2 regions of the Micromonospora sp. DT231 genome follow, and region 1 is predicted to be linked to the other one. Evidence: predicted binding sites of a transcription regulator. Region 1 holds the regulator's gene; the other holds the start of a gene.

Region 1 (14,109 bases):
GCACCGACAAGCGCCCGGTCGGTCGCGAGGGAACCCTCGCCGGGCAGCTCACTCAGGTCGTCGGTCACCGAGAGGTGGCGGGCCACCTCACCGCGGAGCCGGGCCGGGTTCTCGGTCCGGAACCAGGTCAACTCGTCGTCGGCACACATCTGCCGGACCTGGTCCAGGATCCGTTCCGCCGGCCCGCCGACGAAGATGTCCTTGGTGATCCCGATGTTGTGGTCCACCAGGGCCACCAACGCGTGCTCGGTGCCACCCGACGCGTCGTCGTAGGCGAAGGTGGCGAGGTAGGAGGTCTGGTCGCCGTACACGTCGCCGTACGCCCAGGTGCCGGTGAGGTGCACCCGGCCGAGCTGCCCGGACCAGGCGGGCGCCTGGCTGCCCGGACGGACCCGCTCGGTGCCCTCGGCGTTCGGGACGAGCGCGGCGAAGACCTGCCGGATGGTGGTCGCCGCCGCGATCCGACGGCGGGCGGTGGCGGCGAGGAACCCGGTGACGAACTCCCGTACGGCGGTGTCGCGGTCGGTCTCCGCGATGGCGTAGACACTGCCCAGCAGCGCGCTGCCGAGCATCTCGGCGTCGAGGGCGGACTCCAGCTTGGTCACGTCGCGTGCGGCGTGCAGCACCGCGTCGTAGGGGGTCTCAGGCGTGGCCATGCTCCGACCCTACGCCGCCCAGCGCCGATGGAGAGCGGTAGCGGACCGGGCAGCGCGTCAGCGGCTGGAGGCGTCCCGCAGCGCGTCGCGTGCCTGCGCGTACGAGTCGAGCACGGTCCGTACCGGTGTCAGCACGTATTCGTCGCCGACCAGGGCGACCTTCGCCGTCAGCCGCTCCTCGGCACGGGCTCGGGCGCGCCGGGCGGCCCAGCGCACCACCGGCCGGGTCAGCGCCGCCACCAGCAGCCCGGCCAGCAGGCCACCGAGCAGCAGCAGGGTGGGCAGCGGCACCTGACCGACAGTCGGGTTGTCCAGCGCCGGCAGGCCCAGCGCCCGCAGCGCGTACCCGAGCGCCAGCCAGCCGAGCCCGACCACGGCGGCGAGGGTGACAAGCCACTGCACACCGCCGACGACACGCCACCACAGCGGTCGACGGTCCAGGCCGAGGTCGGTGCCGGCGATCGTGCGGTCCAGCGCGTCCGGCAGGTCACCGAGGCGGGACCGGGCGGCCGAGGTCACCGCGCCGGGCCAGGCGGCGGGCAGGTCGGCGGCGGACCGGTCGGCCACGGCGCGGATCGCGAGGCCCAGCGCCGAGCGCTGCGCGGCCGACGGCTCCGGGACCGAGGTCGCCGCGACCAGGCTCTCCGCCGGGTCGTCCCGGCCACCGGTCGGGCCGGGCAGGTGCAGCCGACGCAGCGGGTCGGGTCGCAGCCGCCGCCAACCCCGTACCACGGGCCAACCGGTGGCCGCGCCGGCCCGATGCCGGTACGCCTGCTCCACCGCGTTGCTGACCGCGGGCACGCCGGCCGCTCCGGCCAGCGCCCGGTTCAGCCCGTCGACCGTCGGGTTGTCCGGTCCAGCCGCGGGTCGGGCCGAGCCGACCAGCTCGTCCAGGCCGGCGACAACCGTGTCGACGTCACCCGCGAGTCGGCGCAGCGCGGCCTGCCGTTCGGCGACGGTCCGTTCCAGCGCGCCGCGCAGCCCCACCATGCCGGCCGGGTCGACGGCGGTGGTGGACAGCAGCGGCACACCGGTCAGCCCGTCCGAGTCGAGCAGCCGACGCAGGTCGTCCAGGACCCGGGGCACCTCGGCCGGGGACAGCCGGTCGGCCTGGTTGAGCACGACCACCGTGACGTCGCGGTGCCTGTGGAACTCGCGCAGGTAGCTGTCGTGGATGACCCGGTCGGCGTACTTCTGCGGGTCGACCACCCAGACCACCTGGTCGACGAGGCCGAGGAGCCGGTCCACCTCCAGGCGGTGGGAGCGCTGCACCGAGTCGAAGTCGGGCAGGTCGAGCAGGACCAGCCCGTGCAGCGCCGTCTCGTCGTCCGCGTCCAGGGCGCTCTCCCGGACGAAACGGTGTCGGGGCAGCACGCCGATCCAGTCGAGCAGCTGGTTCGCACCCGCCAACGGCCCCCACACGCAGGCGTGGGTGACGCCTGTGGTCGGCCGGCGGACCCCCACCGGCGACAGCTCCAGTTGGGCCAACGCGTTGAAGAGGCTCGACTTGCCGCTGCCGGTGGCACCCGCCAGCGCGACCACCGTGTGGTCCCGGGACAGCGCCAGCCGGGTGCCGGCCCGCTCGACGAGGGTGTGCGCGGGCACCAGCTCGGCGTCGGGCAGCAGGCCGTCCACCGCGGTCAGGAAGCGCCGGACCGCGTCCAGCCGGGCGACGAGCGCGTCGGCGTCCACCCGCTTGTCGCCGCGGAACGCCTCGCGTACCCGGCCGGTGAGGTTTGTCACCGGGAGCCCTCCTCGTCGCGGGCCGGTCGGGTGTCGCCGCCAGCGGACAGACCACTGCGGTGCCGCGCCAGCTCGACCCGGCCGGCGGCCCGGCGCAGTCCGTCGCCGGCGTCCGCGGCGGGGCGGGCGTCGACGGTGCGGCCGAGGAACCGGTCGGCCTCCGCGTCGAGCAGCGTCCGCACCCGGGCCAGCAGGTCGGTGCGGGCCTTGGCGGCCAGGGTACGCACCGCCTGGTCGCCGAAGATCGCCTGGAGCACGGCCTGCGCGGCGACTGTGGTGCCGGCCCCGGTGGCCAGCTCCAACCCGGTCGGGATGAACGCGGTGGAGGCGAAGACGGCGATCATCACGGCCAGGCCTGTGGCGTTCACCGCGTACGCCGCCGTGCGGGCCACGAACCGCTTGTCGCCGCCCTCGACCCGGACCAGCTCCAACACCCCGCGCTGCCAGTCCCGGACCATCCGTTCGGCGCGCTCGGGCAGGTCTTTGCTGGGGTGGGCGAGCGCCGGATCGAGCAGCCCGCTGCCCGCCGGGTGCGCCTTCCAACCCGTGTACGCCGATTCGGCGGCCTCCGAGGACACCCCGCGCAGCAGCGTGACCAGTTGCGACTCGATGGCGTTGCGCAGCTCGACGGCGGGTGCCGGTCGACCGGTGACGGCGGCGACGACCCGGTCCCGCAGGCGGCCGATCCGTGCTTCCAGGGTGCGGAAGAACTCCCCGGTGCCGACGAACTCCTGCCAGCGGGCGAGCACCTCGCCCCGGAGCAGTCGGCCGTCCTGAAGCCCCTGCTCGACGGTGCGCTCGGCGCCCCGGTACGCGGCCCGCACCCGGTCGTCCAGCTCGTCGGCGGCGGTGACCTGCTCGTCGGCGGCGTCGGCCAGCTCCTCGACGGCGGGGTGGAGCGCGGCCAGCGCCCCGTCCAGCGTCTGGCGGACCACCGCCGACCGTGCGTCCGCGTCGCCGGCCAGCCGGGCGAACCAGTCGGCAAGCGCCGCGGTCGCGCCCTCGGGCAGCAGCCCCTGCCCGTCGACCCAGGTCTCCGGCAACACGAACAGCGGCGCCCGGCCGAGGTCCTGTTCGGCGAGCATCTCGGCCAGGTGGGCGGCGATCTCGTCGGTGGCCTCGGCGGGCACCCGGTCCAGCACCATGGCGATCACCGCGCCGCGCGCCCGGGCGCTGCGCAGCAGCTCCCAGGGGACCGCGTCGGCGTACCGGGCGGCGGTGGTGACGAAGAGCCAGAGATCGGCGGCGGCCAGCAGTTGGGTGGCGAGCGCCCGGTTGGCGTCGACAACCGAGTCGATGTCGGGCGCGTCGAGGAAGGCCAGCCCGGCGGGGAGGGCGGGGGCGGTGACGAGGTGCAGGGCGCGCGGGTCGTCGCTCGGCTCGGTGGTGCGGGTCAGACCGGGCAGCAGGTCACCCTGCCGGAACCACGCCGCGTCGGACGGGTTGCAGACCAGCACCGGGGAGCGGGTGGTCGGCCGGAGCACACCGGCGGCGCTGACCCGGGCCTTGACCAGGCTGTTGACCAGGGTCGACTTGCCGGCGCCGGTGGAGCCGCCGACCACCACGAGAAGCGGGGCGTCCAGCCGGGCGAGCCGGGGCAGCAGATAGTCGTCGAGCTGATCGCCGAGGGCCGTGGCGGTGTGCCGGGCGGGGCCGGCGGAGGGCAGCGCGAGAGGGTACCGGGTCGCGCCGATCGCCTCCCGGAGGCCCGACAGGGCGCCGGGGAGGCCGTCGTCCCCGGTGGTGGCGGGCGGCTCCTCCGCGGCGTCCGGCGGACCGGTGCGGGCTGCGACGGCGGGCGCGCCGGAACGGGTGGCGGAATCGCCGGGCGTCGTCACCGCTAAAGCGTGCCCGACCGATGCAAGGGAAGACAACCGGACGGTAGGAAAGGCTGGGTTGCGTCGGGGTGACTCAACTCGACTTGACGATTCGCCAACGCGTGGCACTATTGAGTCCAGTTCACTCAACTTGTGGTGGGGCCCGCTGCGGGCGGTGTCCGCCAAGCAGCCACGGGCAGTGCCCGTCACCTGCACAACCTTACGAAGCGAGGAAGCGAAGATGGCACGTGCGGTCGGTATCGACCTCGGCACGACGAACTCCTGCGTCAGCGTTCTCGAGGGCGGTGAGCCCACCGTCATCGCCAACGCTGAGGGCTCGCGGACGACCCCGTCGATCGTCGCGTTCGCCCGCAACGGGGAGGTGCTCGTCGGTGAGGTCGCCAAGCGCCAGGCGGTGACCAACCCGGACCGGACGATCCGCTCGGTCAAGCGCGAGGTCGGCACGAACTGGTCCGTCGACATCGACGGCAAGAAGTACACCCCGCAGGAGATCTCGGCCCGGACGCTGATGAAGCTCAAGCGGGACGCGGAGGCGTACCTGGGCGAGCAGATCACCGACGCGGTGATCACCGTTCCGGCCTACTTCAACGACAGCCAGCGGCAGGCCACCAAGGAGGCCGGTGAGATCGCCGGCTTCAACGTGCTGCGGATCGTCAACGAGCCGACCGCGGCCGCCCTGGCGTACGGGCTGGACAAGGGCTCCAAGGAGCAGACCGTCCTGGTCTTCGACCTCGGCGGCGGCACCTTCGACGTCTCTCTGCTGGAGCTGGCCGAGGGCGTCATCGAGGTCAAGTCGACGAGCGGTGACAACCACCTCGGCGGCGACGACTGGGACCAGCGGATCATCGACCACCTGGTCAAGACGTTCCGTGGTGAGCACGGCATCGACCTCGGTCAGGACAAGATGGCCCTCCAGCGCCTCCGTGAGGCCGCCGAGAAGGCCAAGATCGAGCTGTCCGCCGCCACCACCACGAACATCAACCTGCCGTACATCACCGCCGGCGCGGCCGGCCCGCTGCACCTCGACGTGACGCTGAGCCGCGCCGAGTTCCAGCGGATGACGCAGGACCTGCTGGACCGCTGCAAGGGCCCGTTCGAGCAGGCCGTGAAGGACGCCGGGATCAAGATCTCCGACGTCGAGCACGTCATCCTGGTCGGCGGTTCGACCCGGATGCCCGCCGTGACCGACCTGGTCAAGCAGCTCACCGGCCGCGACCCCAACAAGGGCGTCAACCCGGACGAGGTCGTCGCCGTCGGCGCCGCCCTCCAGGCCGGTGTGCTCAAGGGTGAGGTCAAGGACGTCCTGTTGCTCGACGTGACCCCGCTGAGCCTGGGCATCGAGACCAAGGGCGGCATCTTCACCAAGCTGATCGAGCGCAACACCACGATCCCGACCAAGCGCTCCGAGGTCTTCACCACGGCGGACGACAACCAGCCGTCGGTGCTGATCCAGGTCTTCCAGGGCGAGCGGGAGATCGCGGCCTACAACAAGAAGCTCGGCACCTTCGAGCTGACCGGCCTCCCGCCGGCGCCGCGCGGCGTGCCGCAGATCGAGGTCGCCTTCGACATCGACGCCAACGGCATCGTCAACGTGCACGCCAAGGACCTGGGCACCGGCAAGGAACAGAAGATGACGATCACCGGCGGCTCGTCGCTGCCGAAGGACGACATCGAGCGGATGCGCCGGGACGCCGAGGAGCACGCGGAGGAGGACAAGCGTCGCCGCGACGACGCCGAGGCTCGCAACGTGGCCGAGGCGCTGCAGTGGCAGACCGAGAAGTTCCTCGCCGAGAGCGGCGACAAGCTGCCCGGTGAAAACCGGGAGCAGCTCAACGAGGCGCTCGGTGAGCTGCGGGGTGCCCTCGGCGGTCAGGACATCGAGAAGATCAAGTCCGCCCACGAGAAGCTGGCGAAGGTCTCCCAGGAGGCCGGGTCGCTGCTCTACTCGGCTCAGGCCGAGCAGGGTCAGCAGCCGGGTGGCGAGGCCGGCCCGGGTGCGGCCGGCGCACAGCCGGGCCCGCAGTCCGGCGGCGCCGACGACGTGGTCGACGCGGAAATCGTGGACGAGGACGGCAAGAAGTGACCGTCGGCCTCCAACACGTGTCCACGGCGAAGGGGATGGGGTAGCCGCATGACGCAGAAGCCACGAGCCGCCGACCCGAGCGACACCGGGTCGACGCCGGGTGGCTCCGCGCCCACGGAGCCGACCACCGGCGACGGGGAGCGGGTCGTCATCCGCAACAAGCGCAAGCTCGTCGACACGGCGGAGCCGGAGGGCACCGCCGCTGACGCGGAGACCGGTGTGCCGGCCGAGGGCCTGGTCGAGGACGCCGAGGTCGTGGTCGACGAGATCGAGGTCGAGGTCAACGCCACCGACGGTCCGGAGCCGTCCGGCCCGCCGGTGGTGGACGCCCCGGCGCAGCCGGTGGACGGCGCCGGCCCCGGCACGTCGCTCGGCGCCGAGCTGGAGGCGCTCCGGGCTGAGTTGGACGAGCGGACCCGGGACGTGCAGCGGGTGTCGGCGGAGTACGCCAACTACCGCAAGCGTGTCGACCGCGACCGCAACCTGGTGCAGGAGCAGGCGACCGGTTCGGTGCTGGCCGCACTGCTGCCGATCCTCGACGACCTGGACCGGGCTCGGGAACACGGCGACCTGGTCGGGCCGTTCGGCACGGTGGCGGAACAGCTCACCACCGCGCTCGGCAAGTTCGGCCTGAACGCCTTCGGCGAACAGGGCGACCCGTTCGACCCGACCCGCCACGAGGCGGTCGCGCACCAGACCTCGGCCGAGGTCACCGAGCCGACCTGCGTACAGGTCATGCGGCGCGGCTACCAGCTCGGTGAGCGGCTGCTGCGCCCCGCGCTTGTCGCGGTCGCGGACCCGGAATAGTGCGAAGCAGTGACCGGGCCGTCTCGCCCACCGCGCGTCGGTGGGCGAGACGGCCGGGCCGCGACGGTCGAGAGGGGGTGGACCGGTGAGTTCCAAGGACTGGATCGAGAAGGACTTCTACGCCGTGCTCGGCGTGGACAAGGCCGCCTCGGCCGATGACATCAAGAAGGCGTACCGCAAGGTGGCCAGGGAGTCGCACCCGGACCACAACCCGGGCGACGCCAAGGCGGAGGAGCGGTTCAAGGCCGCGTCCGAGGCGTACAACGTGCTGTCGGACTCCGGCCGCCGTCGCGAGTACGACGAGATGCGCTCGCTGTTCGGCTCGGGCGCGTTCCGGCGCGGCGCCCGCGGCGCGGGTCAACCGGGCGGCATGCCCTTCGACGTCTCCGACATGTTCGGCGGCGGCGGGGGCGGCGACCGCCGCTTCGGAGGCGCCGGCTTCCAGGACCTGTTCAGCTCGATCTTCACGGGTGGTCAGGGTGGTGGGCAGGCGGCGCCACGCGGCCCGGGCCGTGGCCGGGACGTGGAGACCGAGGTGGCAATTGACTTCGGCGACGCGGTACGCGGGGTGACGCTGCCCCTGACGCTGCGCGCGCCGGGCGTCTGCGAGACCTGTCACGGCAACGGGGCCAAGCCCGGCACCCAACCGCGGACCTGCCAGGTCTGCCACGGTGCCGGCGTGACCACCCGCAACCAGGGGTCGTTCAGCTTCTCCGAGCCGTGCCGCAACTGCCAGGGCGTCGGCACGGTGGTCGAGGAGAAGTGCCCCGAGTGCCACGGCAGCGGCGGTGTCACGAAGACACGCACCATGAACGTGCGCTTCCCGGCCGGCGTGTCCGACGGTCAGCGCATCCGGCTGACCGGGCGCGGTGAGCCAGGCGAGCGCGGCGGCCCGGCTGGTGACCTGTTCGTGCACGTCAAGGTTCGGCCGGACGAGCTGTTCGGGCGTACCGGCGACGACCTGACGTTGAGCGTGCCGATCACCTTCGCGGAGGCCGTGCTCGGCACGGACCTGCGGGTGCCCACGCTCGACGGCGCGGTGACCCTGCGGGTCCCGCCGGGTACGCCCAGCGGGCGGGTGTTGCGCGCCCGGGGCAAGGGTGTGGTGCGCCGCGACGGGCAGGCCGGCGACCTGCTTGTCACGTTGGACGTGGTGGTGCCGGCCCGGTTGTCCGACGAAGCGCGCACCGCGCTGGAGGCGTTCGCCGAGCAGAGCCCGCCAGCCGCCCGGGAACATCTCGAGGCGCGGGTGCGTCGGGTCAGTTAGTCCGGTGGAAGGGACGCGGAGGTGAGCGGGATGTCGGGCGAGTTCCTCGGTTCGGGTGACCCTGCCTACGAGGCCAAGGTGCTGATGATCTCGGTTGCGGCGCGGATGGCGGGGATGCACCCGCAGACCCTGCGCCAGTACGACCGGCTGGGGCTGGTGCAGCCCGGCCGGGCCGCTGGAGGCGGGCGTCGGTACAGCGTCCGTGACGTGGTGCTGCTGCGCGAGGTGCAGCGGCTCAGCCAGGACGACGGGATCAACCTGGCCGGCGTCAAGCGGATCATCGGGCTGGAGCGGCTGTTGGAGCAGGCGCAGCAGCGGGTGGCCCGGCTGGAGGCGGAGCTGGACGCCGCGTACCGGCGGGTCGCCGAGCTGGAATCCCTCGCCCGCTTTCCGGGTCGGGATCTGGTGCCGACCAATCGCACGTCCACCGCGCTCGTGGTCTGGCGACCCCGTCGTACTCCCGATCGTTGACCTGCCACACACCCGGAGCTTTTCCTCGGCCCGGACCGCACCGGATTCCCCGGCGCGGTCCGGGCCGCTTCGGTTAGCCTGTCGATACGGGTCCAATCGGCTTAATACGGACCTACCGGCATGGCGAGGGGGAGCGATGGCGGAACCGGCGAAGAAGGTCGCCCAGCAGACGGAAGAACGGTTGGAAGACCTGGCCGAGACCGTCCGCAAGAAGTTCGACAAGGTGACCGAGGGGACCTACCGGGACCGGGTCGTCGAGGGCCGGTTCGCCGAACAGGGCGACCACGGCGGCGACAAGAGCCGAGCCGAAACCGAGCGCAAGCAGGACTGACCGGTGACCGACGTGCGGGCCGGGACCCACGGGGGGTCCCGGCCCGTTCGCCCGTCAGAGCGCGGGCCGGGACGCGGTGTCACCGTGGCGGGGGTCCCGGCCCGTTCGCCGTCAGAGTGCGGGCCGGCCCTCAGCCGAGGCGGCGGTTCTCGCGGACCAGGCCGCCCTCGCACCAGTCCCGGTAGACGAAGAGGTCCGGGCGGGCCAGCAGCACCCGTCCGTTGTGCGCCCAGATCTTCATCAGCTCGTCGCCGTCCCGCTCGGCCTGCTCGACGAGCTTGCGGAAGCGGCGCTTGGGATGGGCGCGGAAGTTCGTCCGGATGCCGTCGGCCGCGTAGATGTAGAGGCAGTGCAGCGCGAAACGCCGCGCCGGGCAGGTCGGATCCATCGCCAACTCGAAGAGGGTCAACACCAGCCGGTCGCCGGAGACCAACAGGTCCCAGTCGGGTGGCATCGAAGCCAACGGCACCGAATCGGGCTTGTACGCCCAAGCTCGCAACTCCGCCGGACTCGGATCGACGGGGTTGGCGAAGCCGTGGAACGTCGACTCCTGCACGCTCACCGGCCAACCTTCCGCTCTCGCCCGCGTGTGGCAACGCTGCCTACGGACCCTGGCTGCTGGGGCGAAACGGTAACCCGCCGTCGGGTGCTGCGGTAGTACCCGCGAGGAGCAATTCCGCAACCGTTGGCATGGCCGGGTTCACGGCATCGACGGCGTTGCCGATGATGCTCCTATGACAATCCACGTACGACGGTTGCGGCGCGGCGCCGAGGCCGAGTTCGTCTCGGGGTTGGAGTGGCTCTTCGCCCCTCCCGGCAGCCGTCCCGCGGACTGGGACCGCGACCGCGCCGTCGAGCGCACCGCGCGGGTACTCGACCACGAGAACACCGCGCTCTTCGCCGCGCGATCGCAGGAGGATCATGTGGTCGGCGTGGCCAGCGTCTACCTGGACATCCTCTCGGTGCGCTTCGGCCGTCGGGCTTCGATCGAGGATCTCGCCGTGCACCCCGAGTGGCGTTCCCGGGGTGTCGGTTCCCGCCTCCTGGCGGCGGCCAGGGCGTGGGCGCACGACCAGGGAGCCGACTATGTCTTCCTGGAGTCCGGCCTCGCCCGGACCGAGGCGCATCGCTTCTACCTCCGCGAGGGTGCGACCCACGCGGCCGCGGCCTTCAGGTGGAGCTCAGTGCACTGAGTCGACGACCGGGGTCGACTCCCGCCGCTGGGCCGCCGCGCGGTTACGCAGCCACCGCTTGAACCACGGGAAGTCCGGCAGCCGGGCGAGGATCGGCCCGGTCACCACTGTGATCAGGACGTACGTCGCCGCCAGCGCCGCCAACCGCGGCTCGACGCTCCCGGCAGCCACCGCGAGCCCGGCGATGACGATGGAGAACTCACCGCGAGGTACGAGTGCCAGGCCGGCCCGCCACCGACCGGGTTCCGCGATGCCGACCCGGCGGGCCGCGAGGTAGCCGGTGAGCGTCTTCGTCGCCATGGTGACAACTGCCAACGCGAGCGCCGGCAGCAACACCGGCGGGATGTCCCGTGGGTCGGTGACCAGGCCGAAGAAGACGAAGAACACCGCGGCGAACAGGTCCCGCAGCGGGGACAGCAACTCGGTGGCGTGGTGCGCCACCGGGCCGGAGAGCGCGATGCCGACCAGGAACGCGCCGACCGCCGCCGACACCTGCAGCTTCGCCGCGAGGCCGGCGATCAGCAGGGTCAGACCGAGTACGCCCAGCAGCAGCGCCTCCGGGTCCTTCGCCGACAGGGCGGACGAGATGAGGTGGCCGTACCTGATGGCGACCACCAGCACGAGCAGCACGGTGCCCACCGCGACAGCGAGTGCGATGCCGCCGCCCAGCAGGCCGGTGCCGGCCAGTACCGCGGTGACCAGCGGCAGGTAGAGCGCCATCGCCAGATCCTCGATGACCAGGACCGAGAGGATCACCGGAGTTTCCCGGTTACCGAGTCGGCCCAGGTCGGCGAGGACCTTGGCGATCACCCCCGAGGAGGAGACCCAGGTGATGCCGCCGAGCACCAGGGCGGCCACCCAGTCCCAGCCGAGCAGCAGGGCGAACGCCGCGCCGGGCAGCGCGTTGAACAGGCCGTCGATCAGCCCGGCCGGCGCCGCCGAGCGGAGGTTGCCGACCAGCTCGTTGGCCGAGTATTCCAGGCCGAGCATCACCAGCAGCAGGATGACGCCGATCTCGGCGCCGACGGCGAAGAACTCCTCGCTGGCGGCGAGCGGAAGCAACCCGCCGTGCCCGAACGCGAGCCCGGCCAGCAGGTAGAGAGGGATCGGTGAGAGGCCTACCCGGCGGCTGAGCCGGCCGAGGACACCAAGCAGCAGCAGCAGCGCGCCGACTTCGACGAGCAGTGTGGTGGAGTCGTGCATCCGCCTCAGCCGTCCGGGTCACTGTCGGCGAGGATGGCGGACACGCCGTCGAGACCCCTGCGGGTCCCGACGACGACCACCACGTCGCCGGCTGCGAAGCGGAAGGAGGGGAGTGGCGAAACGATCACTTCGCCTTCACGCAGCACCGCCACGATGGAGGCACTGGTGCGGGTACGCGCCTTGGTGTCGCCGAGCTTGCGGTTGACGTACGGCGAGCCGGCCGAGATGGCGATCTGCTCGGTGAGCAGACCGGCGGCCTGCTCACGCAGCCCGGAGAGCTGGCCGAGCATCAGCGACGCGCCGAGGATGTCGGCCAGCGCCTCCGCCTCGTCGTCGGTCAGCGGGATGTCCGCCTGGCAGGAGTCGGGATCGTCCGGGTCGTACAGGACCAGATCTCGGCGGCCGTTGCGGTGGGAGACGACGCCCAGGCGACGTCCGGACTCCGTCACCAGATCGTGACGTACCCCGATCCCGGGTAGGGCGGTCTGCTCGACACGTACTCGCACAGGCTAAGGCTACCGCTTGGTGAACAAAGCGCAGATCTTGGACGGACGGCAACCCGTCGGGCGGCCCCGGCGCAGTGCAAGGGTCGTGATCCACTCGGGTTCGTTGAAGTCGGCGTATCCAACGTGGCGAGACGCCCCGACTTCCTGAAAGGCGAGTGGATCTACTTCGGGTCGCTTACGTAGGTGCCTTTGCCTTGATGCCCTTCGGTCAGACCCTCGGCCTGCAGGATCAACAGCGCTGAACGGACCGGCTCGGCGGACACGCCGTAGTGCTCGGTCATTTCACGCAACGAGGGCAGCTTGTCGCCTGGCGCGTACTCGCCGGAAGCGATCTTGTCGCGGATGTCCTGCGCGATTCGTTGGCGGTCCGAAACTCGGGGCATGGGGCAACTCCTGGTAGGCCCCAAGATCTTCCCATGCGGTCGGCGGGTGAGCCAACACTTCGCGTGCTAAGCATGGTCACTGCTTGTCCTGCAATGCTTTGCATTGCATGTTGGCGGGGCGGGCACTCGGGGTGTGGAAAGCCTGGTAGGCAACCGGCCTCCTCGGCCGGGTCGTCCGCGTTGCCGCTGGCGCGGCCGTGTGCTCCCCTCGGGTAAACGGCCGTGTCAGCGCCCGACCCCCAGGAGAGGAGCGCCGCTGATGGTGGGCCGAGGGTGGTGGCGATGAGCGGGCGGTTCGTCATCCACCTGCCGATATCCGCGCCCGACCTGGCCCGCGCCAAGATGCTGGGGCGGACCGCCGGTCGGTCGTTGGCCTTTCTCGCCCGGATCGACCTTGGCGGGATCACCGTCTCGACCGAGGACGACCAAGGGGTACGGCACTGGGTCTTCTGCGACCGGCGGCTGGACGGTGGCCGTCGCTGCGTGCTCCGCGCCGACCACGAAACCCCGTGCACCGCGCGGTTGCCCCGGCGAATCGGCGCGTAGGGGCCGCACAAGACCGTGATCGACTCGGTTTTCAGGATGTCGCGGTGTCCTGGCGGTCCGGATGCCCCGACTTCCTGAAGGGCGAGTGGATCAACCGCGCCGGGGCCGGACGCGCTGCGCGTCGGGGCCGGACGCGCCGGTGCCCGCCCCGGCCGAGCGGGTGCGGGCACCTGGGCACGCCGTGGTCAGCGGAGGCTGGCGAAGAACTCGCGGATGTCGGCGGCCAGCACCTCGGTGGCCTGGTGGGCGGCGTAGTGACCGCCGACGTCACCGCGGCCCTCGACGTCCGTCTCGTACGCCGTCCACCTGACGATGTTCGCGTGGTCCCGCTCGGCGAAGCGGCGGATGGACTGGAAGTCGCCGGGGAACATGGCGAGCGCGGTCGGTGCGGTGGTCGGCTCGGTCGGGGGCTCGCCGGCGTGCGCGTCCTCCCAGTAGAGCCGGATCGCCGAGGCGGCCGTGCCGGTGAACCAGTAGAGCGCCACGTTGGCCAGGACGAAGTCGGCGTCCAGGCTCTCGTCGAACAGTTGGGCGTTCCAGGCGAGCAGCCCGACCGGCGAGTCGGCCAGGCCGAACGCCAGGGTCTGCGGCTGCTGACTGTGCACCTGGTTGAAGGAGAACTTGTTCTCGTAGAACCACTGGAGGTGCCCGAGCGCGGCCTGGTCCGCCTCCGAGAGCCCGGCGAACTCGGCCGGGTCGCCGGAGGGGAACGAGAAGAGTTGGGTGACGTGGACGCCGAGGACGTGTTCCCGGTCGATCCGGCCCACCTCCGGCGCGACCATCGAGCCGGCGTCGTTGCCGACCGCGCCGTAGCTGTCGTACCCCAGGCGGTTCATCAGCTCGGCCCAGGCGCGGGCGATGCGGAACCGGTTCCAGCCGGCGCTGCGGGTCGGGCCGGAGAAACCGAAGCCGGGCAGCGACGGGATGACCACGTGGAAGGCCGGCGCGTCCGGGTCGGTCGGCTCGGTGAGCGGGGCGATCACGTCGAGGTATTCCAGCACCGAGCCGGGCCAGCCGTGGGTGAGCACCAGCGCGGTGGCGTCCGGCCGGGACGACCGGACGTGCAGGAAGTGGATCTGCTC
Region 2 (14,109 bases), on a different contig from region 1:
TCCAGCGGTACGCGGGCCACCCCCGGCCCGACCAGGCTGCCCAGCCAGAGGTGGTCGCCGTGCTGGCGTACCCCGGTGATCATGCGGTACCGCCCGGCCGGGCCGTGCAGCGTCCGGCGGACCGTGCCCGCGTCGTCGACGAGCGCGACCAGCCCGTAGCGGCGCGGCTGCGGCTGCAACGCGTCGGGCAGCAACGCGGCGACCTGTCGCAGTCGCGGGTGCGGCAGCAGCCGCTCGGCGATCGGCACCCGTGGGCTGGGCAACGCGATCCAGTACGTCCCGTCGCCGACGGCGGAGAGATTGTCCGGGTACGCGGGCAGGTCGGCGAGCACCCGGACGCCGCCGCCCAGGTCGACGCGGAGCAGGCGGTGGGTGCTGGTCTCCACGAGCATCAGCGCCGACTCGTCCGGGGTCAGCGCGATCCCGTTGGGGAAGTACAGCCCATCGGCCACCACCTCGGTGCGGCCGGTGCCCGGGTGGTAGGCCAGCACCCGCCCGTTGGGGCGGTGCTCCAACAGGTCCCGCTTCCAGTGCGAGACCGGAAACCGGTCGGAGGAGTCGGTGAAGTAGACGGTGCCGTCGCGCGCCACCGTCGCGTTGTTGGCCAGGTGCACCAGGGGCGCCGTTCCGGTCAGTTCGCGTACCGCGCCGTCGGGCGTCACCCGCAACAACCCGCGGTACGCGTCGCACACGATGAGAGCCGTACCGGACGCATCCACCTCGATGCCGAGCGGCCGGCCACCGGTCTCGGCCAGCAACCGGGGGCGGGTGCCGACCGGCGTGTCGACCGGCCAGCACCAGAGCCGGCCGTCCTCGTCGCCACTGATCACCCGGCCGGCGTCGTCGACGACCACGTCCTCCGGGCCGACGGCGCCGTCGGGGAGGGGCAGCACCTCGGCGCGGTCGAGCCTTCGATCCGTCGGAGCCCACGCCCCGGCCAACGGCGGGGGAACGGTGGCCGGCTCGCGGACGGGACGGATCAACCGGGGCGGCCGGGGCCGAGGGATCACCATCGGCCTATTCTCCACCGCCGACGCCGACCGTCGCCCATGATCAACACGGTATCCGTGATGTCGGGGCATCCCGCTCCTCCGGATGCCCCGGTTTCACCGAACGGGAGTCGATCACGGCCCGGCCCGCCGGGTGGCGCGCGCCGGGCGAGGCGAGGTGACGCACGGCGCGGCGCGGCGAGGCACGGCGAGGCGCGGCGAGGCACGGCGAGGCGCGGCGCGGGCGGGGCGCGGCGGGGCGCGGCGAGGCGCGGCGCGGGCGGGGCGCGGCGAGGCGCGGAGCAGGGCCCCGAGCCTGCACCCCGAGGGGGATGAGGGGTACCTCGGGGTAAGACCCTGGGCGTACCCGGAATCACTCCGCCGGAGGCCGAAACTGTCGGTGGGGGCGACTAGATTTCTCGGCATGGGTGAGCGGAGCGACCGGCTGGACGTGCAGGTCAACGTGAGTGACCAGATGGTCCTCGTGCGGGTGGCCGGCGAGGTCGACATCGCCACGGTGGCCGCGTTCCGGTCCGCGCTGTGGTCCGTGCCGGCCCGTCCGGTGCTTCAGCTGGACCTGTCCGGGCTGCGGCTGCTCTCCGCCGCCGGCGTCCGCACCCTGCTCGCCGCACACCTGCGTGTTCGGGCGTGCGGTGGCGCACTGGTCCTGATCGACCCGAGCCCGGTCGTGGCCCGTGTGCTGCGCGCCACCGGCCTGCACCGGGTGATGCCGATCCTGGAGCCGGCCCGGATCGTCGAGGCCGCCCGTCGCCCGGCGGTCGATCCGGCACACCTGCAACTGGCCGCCTGACCCTGGCCCGCGCGATCCGCGTCCGCCGCGGACCCGCTGGCGCGCGTCGCGCAATCCCGCGATCCCGGCCCCGTGGCGCCGCCAGCGTGCGCCGCGCAGTCCCGCGATCCCGGCCCGCCGTGGCGCCGCCAGCGTGCGCCGCGCAGTCCCGCGATCCCGGCCCGCCGTGGCGCCGCCAGCGTGCGCCGCGCAATCCCGCGATCCCGGCCCGCCGTGGCGCCGCCAGCGTGCGCCGCGCAGTCCCGCGATCCTGAGCCGCTGGCGCGCGTCGCGCAGTCCCGCGATCCCTGCCCGCCGTGGCGCCGCCGGCGTGCGTCGCGCAATCCCGCGATCCTGGTCCGCCGCGGGGTCGTCGGCGTGTGCCGACGACCCCCGGTGCATCGGTCAGCGCACGCCGAGCAGGTCGACGACGAAGACGAGCGTCTCGCCCGGCTTGATGACGCCGCCCGCACCGCGGTCGCCGTACCCCAGGTGGGGCGGGATGGTGAGACGGCGGCGGCCGCCGACGCGCATGCCGACGACGCCCTGGTCCCAGCCGGCGATGACCTGACCGCCGCCGAGCGGGAACTCGAACGCCTCGCCCCGGTTCCAGGACGAGTCGAACTCGTCGCCGGTGGAGTGCGACACGCCGACGTAGTGCACGCTGGCGAGCTGGCCCGGTGCGGCCTGCGGTCCCTCACCAACGGTGATGTCCTCGATCACGAGGTCGGCCGGCGGCGCACCCTCGATCGGACCCACCTCGGGCTTGCCGGATCGGGCGCCTGCTGCCTGGTTCATGCGGGGATCTCCTGCCGTGTCGGTTGATGTGTCCGGTCACCGTCGATCCTGCCGGATCACCCCCCACCGATGTGCGGCAGACCCGCCCACCCCCGACCCCACACCCACCCCAAGCCGCGTCGATCTTGCATTTTCTGCCCTGGCATAAGCCCCTTTCCTCGACAAAAGGTCGACAGAAAGTGCAAGATCGGCGGACGGATCCGACTTCCCCGGTCTGGACCGAGGGCGCTCGCCTAGGCTCGACACAGCCGGCGGGTGGGGTGTCGGGCGGTGGCCGTGGTCGATGCGGAGGGCGTCGGTGGCTGAGGCGACGGTCCCGGTGCCGCTGTGGGCCTGGGCGGCAACCAGCGCGCTGATCGCCGTACTGCTCGCCGTGGACGTGCTCCTGCACCGGGACAACCACGTCATCGAACTACCCGAGGCGTTGCTGTGGAGCGCCATCTGGATCGGCGCGGGTCTGCTGTTCGGGGTGGTCCTCTGGTGGGGCCTCGGGGGTGACCCGGCCGTCGCGTACTTCTCCGGCTACCTGTTGGAGAAGGCGCTCTCGGTGGACAACGTGTTCGTCTTCGCCCTGCTCTTCGGCTACTTCCGAGTGCCGTCGGGCTATCAGCACAAGGTGCTGTTCTGGGGTGTCGTCGGGGCGCTCGTCTTCCGCCTGCTGTTCATCCTCGCCGGCGCCGAGCTACTGGACCGGCTCGCCTGGGCCGGGTTCGTGTTGGGTGCCTTCCTGATCTGGACGGGTTGGCGGCTGGCCGTACGCGGGAAGCCGGACGTCGACCCGGAACGCAACGTCGTGGTGCGGCTGTTTCGGAGGCTGGTGCCCACCGACGCCCGGTACCACGGCGATCGGTTCACGGCCCGAGTCGCCGGCCGGCGGGTGGCGACGTTGCTGTTGGTGGCGCTCGTCGCCATCGAGGCCACGGACGTGGTCTTCGCCATCGACTCGGTGGCGGCGATCCTCGCCATCACCACGACCACCTTCCTGGTCTGGACGGCGACCGCCTTCGCCGTACTGGGGTTGCGCAGCCTCTACTTCTGCCTCGCCGGCCTGCTGCGCCAGTTCGGCTACCTGCGCTACGGTCTCGCGCTGCTGCTCGGCTTCGCGGGGCTCAAGCTCATCCTCGCCGAGACGCCGGTGGGCAAGCTGCCGGTCTGGTCGACCCTCGCGGTGGTGGTGCTGACCCTGGCGGTCTCCATCGGGGCCAGCGTCGTGGCGGCGCGCCGCCCCGGCGTCGACGGCTGAGCCGCTGTGCCGCCGGGCCGCTGAGCCGCCGGGCCGCCCGCGTCAGTCGATCACCACCGGTCGAGACAGCTGCTCGGCCAGGAGCGCGGGCGCATCGGCCAGGGAGGGTCCGTACCAGGTGAGGTGCCGACCGGACAGCAGAGCGCACGGTACGCCGGGGAACGCCTCCGGCCCGTCCTCGGCGGTGAACCGGTACGGCTCGTCGGGTAGCACCACCAGGTCGGGCTCCTGTTCGCGCAGCTCCGCGAGGGGCGGGCGGGGATAGCGCTCGGGGTGCTCGTCGTAGGCGTTGACCACGCCGAGCCGGCGCAGCACGTCACCGGCGAACGTGTCGCTGCCCAGCACCACCCACGGTCGACGCCAGACCGGCACCACCGCGCGGCGGGGCGGCGCCAGTCGGGGCGGCGCGGCCCACGAGCGCCGAGCGGCCCGCAGCCAGTCCGGCTCGGCCGGCGCACCCAGCTCGGCCAGCAGCTCGCCCAGCTCGGTCAGTGCGCCCGCGACGGTACGCGGGTAGGTGATCCGCACCGGCACACCGGCCGCCCGCAGCGCCTCGGCGTCGGCCCGGCTGTTCTCCTCGACGTTCAGCAGCACCAGATCTGGCCGCAACGCGCGGACCCGGTCCAGATCGGGGTACTTGCTGCCGCCGACGCGGGCGACGTCGAGCCCGGCCGGGTGGCTGCACCAGTCGGTGGCTCCGACCAGCAGCCCCGGCAGGGTCAACGCCACCGCCTCGGTCAGCGAGGGCACCAGTGACACCACCCGCACCCGCGCACCTCCGTCCGCCACCGGTCCCCGCCCCGATCATGCCGGCCCGGCCCGGCGCGGGTCAGGATCGGCCCGGTTCGGCGTCGGCCCGGTTCGGCGTCGGCCCGGTTCGGCGTGGGTCAGGGTCGGACCGGCTCGATGTGGGCGGTCACGTCGAGGTGCGCCGGCTGGCAGTCGGTCGTCGCCGCGAACCGGCGGACGGCGGCGCGGACGTGCTCGCGGACGCCCGCGGTCGCCGCGTCGGCGGTCAGGTCCACCCGGATCCACACGTCGGGGCGCGGCGGCTCGCCGGTGAGCACGACGCGGGCCCGGCGTACCCCGGGATTGCCAGTCAGGTCGCGGACCAGCGCGTCGGTGAGGACGTCGGTGGCCAGCCGGGTCCGGCCCGGTCGCCGCCCGGGGTGGCTCAGGGTGCCGCGCAGCGTACCGGCGGGCCGCCGCACCTCCCGGGCCAACAGGCGTTGCCCGGCCAGGGCGAGCAGTGCCCCGCCGACCGCCGCGGCCAGGGTGCTCCACGGCGCGGCCAGCCGCCACCGCTCCAGCAGCCCGGCGCTGAGCACCGCCGCCCGTGCGTCGGCGCCGGGCAGGGTGCCGTGGCCGGCCGCCAGCGCCGCGCCGCCGACCGCCACGAGCAGCAGCGCGATGATGGTCCACAACAGGCGGTGCGCGGCGTTCGTCATGCCGGCCGCCGGCGAGGTTGGAGCCGGACGTCGACGGGGCCGGAGCGTGGCGCGGTGAGCCGGTGCAACTCCTGGTGCACCGCGTACTCGATCTCCGGCCGGGCCGCCGGGTCGCCGGTCGCGCGCACCCGGGGGCGCCACTGGCCGCCGCGCCGTCGGACCCGGACCCGGACCCGGGCCCGGCGTACGCCGGGCACCGCGCCGGCGGCGTCGGCCAGCCGCCGCTCCACGCTGCGCCGGTGCAGGTGCCAGCCGTCGTGTTGGTCGGTGCGCAACCGCACCGGCGTCCAGGGGCGCAGTTGGGCGACCAGGATGACCAGGCCGAGCAGGACGGCGCCGCCGGCCACCGCCTGGACGCCCGGGTCGCGCCACCGGGCGCCGCTCAGGGCGTCGAGCCAGCCGGTGGGCTCCAGCGGCACCGGCCGGTCCAGGGCGAGGAGCAGTGCCTGGGCGGCCACCAGCGCCCCGCCGACGAGCAGGACGGTGGCCAGCAGCAGCGAGGCGACCCGGTTGACGCTGCGCACCTCAGCCGCCCTCGGCGGACACGGTCGCGGGGGCGGAGACGTCGACGCCCGGGACGAGCAGGTCGTCCACGGTGACTGTCACCATCGCCACGTGGAGCCCGGTGCTGGCGGCCACCCGGTCGGCGACCACCGCCCGGACCGTCTCGGCGATGGCGGGCACGCTGTGCCCGTACCAGGTGATCAGGTGCAGGTCGAGTCCGACGGATCGGTCGTCGAGGCGGACCTCCGCCGGACGGACGACGGACACGCCCGGTACCAGGCCGGCCGCCCGGACCGCGATCCGCGTGACCTCCGCGGCGTCGGCGGGGCGGGTGGTCATCGGCGCCGCCGCGGGTCGGTGTGGCGGTCGCCGAGGCCGGTCACCGTGAGGTCGCCGTCGAGCACTCGGACCACGAGCCAGCCGAGCAGGCCCGCGAGTACGGCGAGGGCGGCCACGCCGATGCCGGCGAGCGCCCAGACCGCCACGGCGAGAAACCCGGCGAGGAAGCCGAACTGCTGTCGCGACATGGTCACCTCCGGCCGGTCCGGTACCGGCGCTCGCTGGATACACCCGCCGGCTGCCCCTGGAACGTCGGTCGCCTGTGATCCCGGTCACATCTAAACTCGGGGTCCCATGATCGACCACCTAGACTCGGCGCGGCTCGACCGACCGGCGGATGGATCAGGCAGATGACGAGCATCGGCAGCGACGACCGGGGTTGGCTGCGGGCGTTGCCCGCCGACGGCGGGAGCGAGATGCCGCTCAGTCGCGCCGGCCACCGGGTCCATCCGGCGCGCCGGCTCAGCGATCTGGTCCAGGGTCGGCCGCCCGGGGTCACCGGCAGTCAGTGGAGTTCGGCCAGCCGTGCCAGCTTCGACGTCGTGGTCTGCGCCGCCGACACCGGCCGGGTGATCGTCGCCGTCCAGATCGGCCCGGTGGCCCCCGCCGGCTCGGCGCAGCAGCGTGCCGAGCGACTCACCGACGCCGTCAGCGCCGCCGCCGGCCTGCCCGTGTTGCGGATCGGATCGTCGACATTGCGGGCCGCCGAGCACGGCCGACGCCTCGTGGACTACGTGATCGACGCGCGCGCCTACGCGGCGGGCGCCGCCGGAGTGACCGCCGACGGGGACGACCACGCCCCGGTGGGCTTCCGGGACATCCTCGGTCGACTGCCCGACGGCCGCACCGGGCAGGTCAACGACCTGGGCGCGCTGACCCGCGCGGCGGCGGTCGAGGCGTACGTGGCGGGACGGGTGGCCGACCCGATCGTGCGCGGCCTGCACGTGCGCTGGGCCGACGGGACGGCGCAGGGGTGGAGTTGGGTGCAGGTCCGCCCCGACGCGTGCCTCGTCGAGCGGGTCGCGGTGACCGAGCAGCGCTTCTCCTGCGGCATCGACGCGGCCCAACTGGCCGAGGATCTCGCCACCGTCGCGGTCGGGGAGCGGCTGCGGGCGAACGCCGGAACGGACCTGTTGCCGCGCGCCGAGTTGACCGCGCAGATCGTCGCGCTGAGTCGACGCCGTGCCGAACTGGTCGGCGGATTCGCCTTCGACCACCTCTGCGTCGACTGACCGACGCCCGTTCTCCCTGCTGACACCGGCTCCGGATCCGGTCTGGGCAATTTCCTGCGCGACGGTTGAACCTTCCCGGTCGCCGTCCCGTACTCCTGCGCGAATGAACAGGATCTCCCCATCCGCGCCCCCGGGCGCGGGAGACGGTGCGGAAAGGGCATCGTCGGCCATCGACGCATTACCCGGGTAGGTCACGGTGCTCACCGCCGTGGCGTGCCCTCTCACATCCGTCGGTCCGCCGAGGGCAGGAATCCACTACCGGATCGAGAAGGAGAGCAATTCGATGCGCAGGTCCACACGGGCGCGCCGGTCATCCGGCAACGCGCGGAGCAAGCGTCTGCTGGCCGTTGTCGGCACGCTCGTGGTCTTCGGCGGAGTCGTCGCCGTGACCCAGATTTCGTCGGCCCAGGACCGGCGGACAAATAAGCCGCGTCCGGTCGCCGGGCAGTGCGTGGAGCCGAGCCCGGGTTCGACCGCGCCGGCTGGCGGCGCCTCGACCAGCCGGACCTGGCAGAACGGTCGTTGGGTGCGTAATCACTGGGGTGACGGGCAGCAATCGGTCCCCGAGTGCGAGGACGGCAAGGACGGCACGGTGGGCACCGGCACGGCCATCGCCTGTCCGGACGTGACGGCGAAGTTGCCGCAGGTGCCGGCCCAGGCGCGGGCCGAGGTGGACCGCGGTCTCGCCCAGTTGCAGGCCCAGATCGCCGAGGCGGACCGCCGGTTGGCCGCCGAGGGCAACAAGGGTGAGGCGTTCATCCGCAACGCGATCCTCCAACCGCTGGCCGGCAAGCGGCGCGCGGTGCTGGACCGGATCACGACCGCGATCGACCGGGTCGGACCCCGGCCGCAGGGCCTCGCGCAGCTCGCCGACTGTCAGGTGCAGCCCACCGGCAACAACGGCGGCAGCTCACCCACCACCACCCCCGGTGGCGGCAACAACGGTGGCGGGAACAACGGTGGCGGCAACGCCCCGGGCGCCGGGCTCGGCGTGCTGGCCAACGACTGCGACGAGAGCCGGCTCCAGCCGCACGACGGTTTCCAGATCGGCAACCGCTGCGTGAGCACCGAGTTCGGTGAGGTCGGCGCCGCCGCCAACAACCCGTCCCTGCTGATCACCCAGTTCCCCGACCAGGTCGGCCGCAACCAGGCGTTCACCCTGCGGGTCAGCACCCGCAACCTGGTCCGGGACCGCTTCCTGGCCGCCGGTCAGGGCGGCTACTACGTGGAGAGCTCGCTGCTCAACGCCCAGGGCCTGGTCCGGGGTCACTTCCACACCGCGTGCCGGATGTTGGACAGCCTGACCGCCCCGCCGGAGCCGCAGGAGGTGCCCGCCTTCTTCGTCGCGACCGAGGACGGTCGCGGTGGCGCCCAGCCCGACGAGGTGACGATCCAGATTCCGGGCCTGCCGGAGGCGGGGACCGCGCAGTGCTCCGTCTGGGCCGGTGACGGCTCGCACCGCCTGCCGATGATGGAGCGGGCCAACCAGACGCCCGCGTTCGACTCGGTACGCATCGACGTCAACTGACCGACCTCGACCGGCGGTGGCCGGTCACCCGGGCGAGGGCCCTGGTGACCGGCCACCGTCGTTTCTGGTGCCGGACAACCCGACGGGGCCCCGCCGTCACAGCGGGACCCCGTCGGCAACTCGCGCGTCAGCGCGCCTTGTACGCCTCGACGACCTCAACCGGGATCCGGCCCCGCTCGGAAATCTTGTAGCCGTTCTTGACGGCCCATTCCCGGATGGCCCGGTTCTGCTCCCGATCCATTCCGGCGCCGGTGGGTCGCCCCGGCCTCCGGATCGATCGGGCGCTCTCCACCGGACCGCGGCCGATCCGCCGACCCGCATTGATGTAGGGGTCCAGTGCCTTACGCAAGACGCCGGCATTTTCGTCCGAGACGTCGATCGTGTAGGCCACTCCGTCGAGACTGAACTCGACCGTCCGGTCGGCCTTGCCGCCGTCCAGGTCGTCGGTCAGGACCGTGATTACTTTTCTCGCCATTGCCGATTACTCCCTGTGTGCGGCGGGATGTGTCCAAAGTCTGACCTATCACCCCGGTAATCCGCAACAATAAGCGTCCCATTCGGCGCGTCGCGATTCCGTTACCGAAAAAAACCGTGAAACGGTGCCGATGGCGGAGCCTCAATGATGGAGCAGGCCGGTGTGCCCGGCCACGGCGGCCGCCTCGGCCCGGTTGGACACCCGCAGCCTGCGCAGCAACGCGGCGGTCATCCGTTTCACCGTCCGTTCCGAGACGTGCAGTTCTTCGGCGATGTCGACGGTCTTGCGGCCGGCGGCGATCGCGCGCAGCAGCCGCCGTTCCTCGCCGTCCAGGTCGACCGAGGTGGCGTGCGTGGGCCGCGTCATGGCACGTAACAATTCGGCCGGGAGCACCGCCCAGCCGCCGAGAATGGCCAGCAGTGGGGGCAGCAGTTCCTCCGGTTCGCTGGTCTTGGGCAGGAACCCCTCGGCCCCGGCCCGCAGCGCTTCCAGCGCCGCGGCGGGGTCGACGCCGCCGGACATCGCGACCACCCGTACCCGTGGGGTGGCCCGCCGGATCGCGGCCACCGCCCGGATCCCACCCGGCGCTGGCAGGTGCAGGTCGACAAGGACCAGGTCGGGCCGGCAGCGGCCGACAAGCGTCGCGGCGGAGGCGGCGTCGCCGGTCGAGGCGACCACCTCGGCGCGGCCCGCGCCGGTGATCGGGAGCAGCGATTCGAGGCCGCGGACGAAAAGGGGGTGATCGTCCACGACGACGAGTCGGATGGTGGTGTCTCCCGGCATGTCTGCGCCGTTCCCCGGTGGGTGCCGATCATGCGGGTACGCACCGAACGAGGGGAGCCTGCCGGAACCCTCCCTGGAGTGGCCTGGGTCACAGTCCGGAACAAGGGGAACGCTTTGTTACTTGAGCCAGACACGCTCAACTCAACGCGATAGCAGGTGTTCGATGGCAACTCTTCCGGTACTTCCCCTGACCGACGCCGTGCTGCTGCCCGGCATGGTCATCCCGGTGACCCTCGACCCGACCACCCAGGCCGCGATCGACGCGGCACGGGCGACCGGCGATCGCAAGCTGCTGGCCGTGCCGCGCATCGACGGCGAGTACGGCCCGGTCGGCGTCGTCGCCACCATCGAGAAGGTCGGCCGGCTCCCCGAGGGTGAGCCCGCCGCCGTCATCCGCGGCCTGTCCCGGGCCCGGATCGGCTCCGGCGTGCCCGGCCCCGGCGCCGCCCTCTGGGTCGAGGCGACCGAACTCGACGAACCCGCTCCCGCCGGCCGCGCCCGGGAACTCGCCCGCGAGTACCGCGCCCTGGTGACCTCCGTGCTCCAGCAACGGGGCGCCTGGCAGGTCATCGACGCGGTGGAGCGGATGACCGACCTGTCCGAGCTGGCCGACTCGGCCGGCTACGCGCCCTGGCTGACCCTGGACCAGAAGACCGAACTGCTCGCCGCGCCGGACGTCACCGCCCGGTTGGAGCTGCTTGTCGGCTGGGTGAAGGACTACCTGGCCGAGCAGGAGGTCACCGAGCAGATCAACAGTGACGTCCGGGAGGGGCTGGAGAAGTCCCAGCGGGAGTTCCTGCTGCGTCAGCAGCTCGCCGCGATCCGCAAGGAACTGGGCGAGGACGAGCCGGACGGCTCGGCCGACTACCGGTCCCGGGTCGAGTCCGCCGAGCTGCCGGAGAAGGTCCGCGAGGCGGCCATGCGCGAGGTCGGCAAGCTGGAGCGGGCCAGTGACGCCTCACCGGAGGCGGGCTGGATCCGCACCTGGCTCGACACGGTGCTGGAGATGCCGTGGGGCACGCGTACCGAGGACAACACCGACCTGGCCGCGGCCCGGGCGGTGCTCGACGCCGACCACGCCGGCCTGGCCGACGTGAAGGACCGCATCCTGGAGTACCTGGCCGTGCGCAACCGGCGGGCCGAGCGCAACCTCGGCGTGGTCGGCGGTCGCGGCTCCGGCGCGGTCCTCGCCCTCGCCGGCCCTCCCGGAGTGGGCAAGACCAGCCTCGGCGAGTCCGTGGCGCGGGCACTCGGGCGTAACTTCGTCCGGGTCTCGCTCGGCGGCGTCCGCGACGAGGCGGAGATCCGCGGTCACCGGCGCACCTACGTGGGCGCGCTGCCCGGCCGGATCGTCCGCGCGCTGCGCGAGGCCGGCTCGATGAACCCGGTCGTGCTCCTCGACGAGGTGGACAAGGTCTCCGCCGGCTACGCCGGCGACCCGGCCGCCGCCCTGCTGGAGGTGCTCGACCCGGCGCAGAACCACACCTTCCGGGATCACTACCTGGAGGTCGACCTGGACCTGTCCGACGTGCTGTTCCTGGCCACCGCCAACGTGGTGGAGTCCATCCCCGGCCCGCTGCTGGACCGGATGGAGCTGGTCACCCTGGACGGCTACACCGAGGACGAGAAGGTCGCCATCGCCCGCGACCACCTGCTGCCCCGGCAGCGGGAGCGGGCCGGGCTGACCGCCGACGAGGTGAGCGTCGCCGACGACGCTCTCGCGCTGATCGCGGGGGAGTACACCCGGGAGGCCGGAGTCCGGCAGCTCGAACGTGGCCTCGCCAAGATCCTGCGCAAGGTGGCGGTGACGCTGGCGACCGACCCGACCCCGGTACGCGTCGACAAGGACAACCTCACCGGCTACCTGGGGCGACCGAAGTTCACCCCGGAGTCGGCCGAGCGCACCGCCGTGCCCGGCGTGGCAACCGGCCTCGCCGTCACCGGCGCCGGTGGGGACGTGCTCTTCATCGAGGCGACAAGCATGGAGGGCGAGCCGGGGCTGACCCTGACCGGCCAGCTCGGCGACGTGATGAAGGAGTCGGCGCAGATCGCGCTCTCCTACCTGCGCTCCAACGGGCGGCGGTTCGGCATCGACCCGAACGCTCTCGCGGGACGCCGGATCCACGTCCACTTCCCGGCCGGCGCGGTGCCCAAGGACGGTCCGAGCGCCGGCATCACAATGGTCACGGCCCTGGCCTCGCTGGTCACCGGCCGGCCGGTGCGCCCCGAGTTCGGGATGACCGGCGAGGTGACGCTCTCCGGTCGGGTGCTGCCGATCGGTGGGGTGAAGCAGAAGCTGCTCGCCGCACACCGGGCCGGCCTCACCGAGGTGATCATCCCGGCGCGTAACGAGCCCGACCTGGACGACCTGCCGACCGAGGTGCGCGAGGCGCTGACCGTGCACACCCTGGCCGACGTGGCCGACGTGCTCGCCCTGGCGCTGCGCCCGGCCGAGGTCGAGGCGCTGGACGGTCCGGCCCTCTTCACGGTCTGACGCTGCGCGAAAAAGGACCCCCGCCGTCTTCGGAGACGGCGGGGGTCCTTTGGTACGCGGGGGGAGGTCTACTGTCTCGCTTGAATCCTCAACTACCTCTCCGCCGCGAGGCGGTCCCCTGGAGGAACCCCCGTGAACCTGGTGCTCTGGATCATCCAGATCCTGCTCGCCGCCGTCTTCGCCGGCGCCGGCTTCGCCAAGCTGACCCAACCCAAGGACAAGCTGCGCGAGCTGATGCGGTGGGTCGACCCGGTCCCGCCGACCCAGGTCAAGGCGCTCGGCGCGGTCGAGTTGCTGGCCGCCGTCGGGCTGGTGCTGCCCCCGCTCGCCGACATCGCCACCGTGCTCACCCCGCTCGCCGCCGCCGGGCTGGTCATCGTCATGATCGGCGGCATCCTCGTGCACCTGCGCGACAGGAAGAAGCAGGACACGGCGGAGCAGCGTCGTACGGAGTTGCAAGGCGCGATCACCTGCGCGGTGCTGCTCGTGCTCGCCGCCGTGGTGGCGTGGGGCCGGTTCGGGCCGTACTCCTTCTGACCCACCGCGCCGGCGACCGTCGTACCCCGGCGGTCGCCGGCGGCGTGTCAGCGCTCGTCGCCGGCAGCGCCGGCGCCCCCCACGCGTCGGCGATCGCCGATAAGGTCGGCCCCTGCTCGACGTGATCAATTAGCGGGGGAGAGACATGGAATCGAACGTGAGCCCCTCCGGTGTCGTGCCGTCGGCGATGCCGCAGCGGCCAGGGCCGGTGGGCCGAGCGCTGGGACGGCGGGCGCTCTTCGCCGGTGGCGCGGGTGCCGCGGTCGCGGCGACGCTGCCCACGGCAGCGAGGGCGGAACCGACCGGGGCGGCTGTGGTACGCGAGGCCGCTCTCAGTCTGCGCGACCCCCGGGTCGGCTGCCTGCTCGACGGCAGCGATGAGGCGGCGAAGGTCGCCGTCGCGCTGAGTCTGCTGCCGACCGAGGGCGGAGAGATCTTTCAGCCGGTGGGCAGACTCGGCCTCGGGTCGGAGGTCCAGTTCCCGACGAGCCTGACCTGGACCGGGGAGAATATCGGCGCGGCGATCATCCAGCCAGCCCCGGGCTACACCGGCCGCCTCATCTCGTCGGGCACGTACAACCAGATCTCCAACGTGCACTTCTACGGCATGCGGACCTCGGGCGTGCTGTTGACCGTCCGGCGTCCCCGGTCGACGTTCCACCACCTGCACTTCAGCAACTCCGGCAGCCACGCCATCGAGTTCCTCGGCACGGGTGAGAGCACCAGCGCCCACGCAAACAAGATCACCGACGTCAATATCGAGGACGGCGCCGGCATCGGCATCTTCGTGAACGCCTGGGCCTACGACAACGAGTTCCTCAACGTCTGGGTCGGCGAATGCCAGACCGGCCTACGACTGCACGATGGTGCGTGCATGTTCGACAACCTGCACGTCTGGGGCTGTGTCGGCAACGGCGTCGAGTTGCGCAACAGCGCGAACCGGAACATC

Evidence for each region. The regulator HspR, encoded in region 1, represses chaperone genes until heat shock. The targets are predictions, from matches to a motif close to TTGAGTNNNNNNNACTCAA.
Region 2: a site for HspR is predicted at 10,251-10,269, ahead of lon (endopeptidase La). Genes of this name have one in related genera too.

The regions. Positions count from the first base shown of each region.
Region 1 is NZ_JBNCNO010000002.1:350,087-364,195, forward strand. Features, by position in the region: gene ACPXBU_RS06465 (hypothetical protein) at 1-656, opposite strand, end outside; gene ACPXBU_RS06470 (GTPase) at 714-2,399, opposite strand; gene ACPXBU_RS06475 (ABC transporter) at 2,396-4,237, opposite strand; gene dnaK (molecular chaperone DnaK) at 4,458-6,320, shown strand; gene grpE (nucleotide exchange factor GrpE) at 6,369-7,127, shown strand; gene dnaJ (molecular chaperone DnaJ) at 7,213-8,394, shown strand; gene ACPXBU_RS06495 (heat shock protein transcriptional repressor HspR) at 8,425-8,865, shown strand; gene ACPXBU_RS06500 (hypothetical protein) at 9,002-9,196, shown strand; gene ACPXBU_RS06505 (hypothetical protein) at 9,327-9,758, opposite strand; gene ACPXBU_RS06510 (GNAT family N-acetyltransferase) at 9,931-10,389, shown strand; gene ACPXBU_RS06515 (cation:proton antiporter) at 10,378-11,592, opposite strand; gene ACPXBU_RS06520 (cation:proton antiporter regulatory subunit) at 11,598-12,098, opposite strand; gene ACPXBU_RS06525 (winged helix-turn-helix domain-containing protein) at 12,260-12,481, opposite strand; gene ACPXBU_RS06530 (hypothetical protein) at 12,764-13,027, shown strand; gene ACPXBU_RS06535 (epoxide hydrolase family protein) at 13,213-14,109, opposite strand, start outside.
Region 2 is NZ_JBNCNO010000019.1:5,136-19,244, forward strand. Features, by position in the region: gene ACPXBU_RS32175 (SMP-30/gluconolactonase/LRE family protein) at 1-1,013, opposite strand, end outside; gene ACPXBU_RS32180 (STAS domain-containing protein) at 1,414-1,800, shown strand; gene ACPXBU_RS32185 (FKBP-type peptidyl-prolyl cis-trans isomerase) at 2,185-2,577, opposite strand; gene ACPXBU_RS32190 (TerC family protein) at 2,861-3,820, shown strand; gene ACPXBU_RS32195 (helical backbone metal receptor) at 3,863-4,588, opposite strand; gene ACPXBU_RS32200 (hypothetical protein) at 4,708-5,268, opposite strand; gene ACPXBU_RS32205 (DUF6286 domain-containing protein) at 5,265-5,792, opposite strand; gene ACPXBU_RS32210 (Asp23/Gls24 family envelope stress response protein) at 5,794-6,111, opposite strand; gene ACPXBU_RS32215 (hypothetical protein) at 6,108-6,299, opposite strand; gene ACPXBU_RS32220 (hypothetical protein) at 6,462-7,343, shown strand; gene ACPXBU_RS32225 (hypothetical protein) at 7,627-8,871, shown strand; gene ACPXBU_RS32230 (histone-like nucleoid-structuring protein Lsr2) at 8,999-9,346, opposite strand; gene ACPXBU_RS32235 (response regulator) at 9,488-10,129, opposite strand; gene lon (endopeptidase La) at 10,293-12,623, shown strand; gene ACPXBU_RS32245 (DoxX family protein) at 12,756-13,160, shown strand; gene ACPXBU_RS32250 (right-handed parallel beta-helix repeat-containing protein) at 13,306-14,109, shown strand, end outside.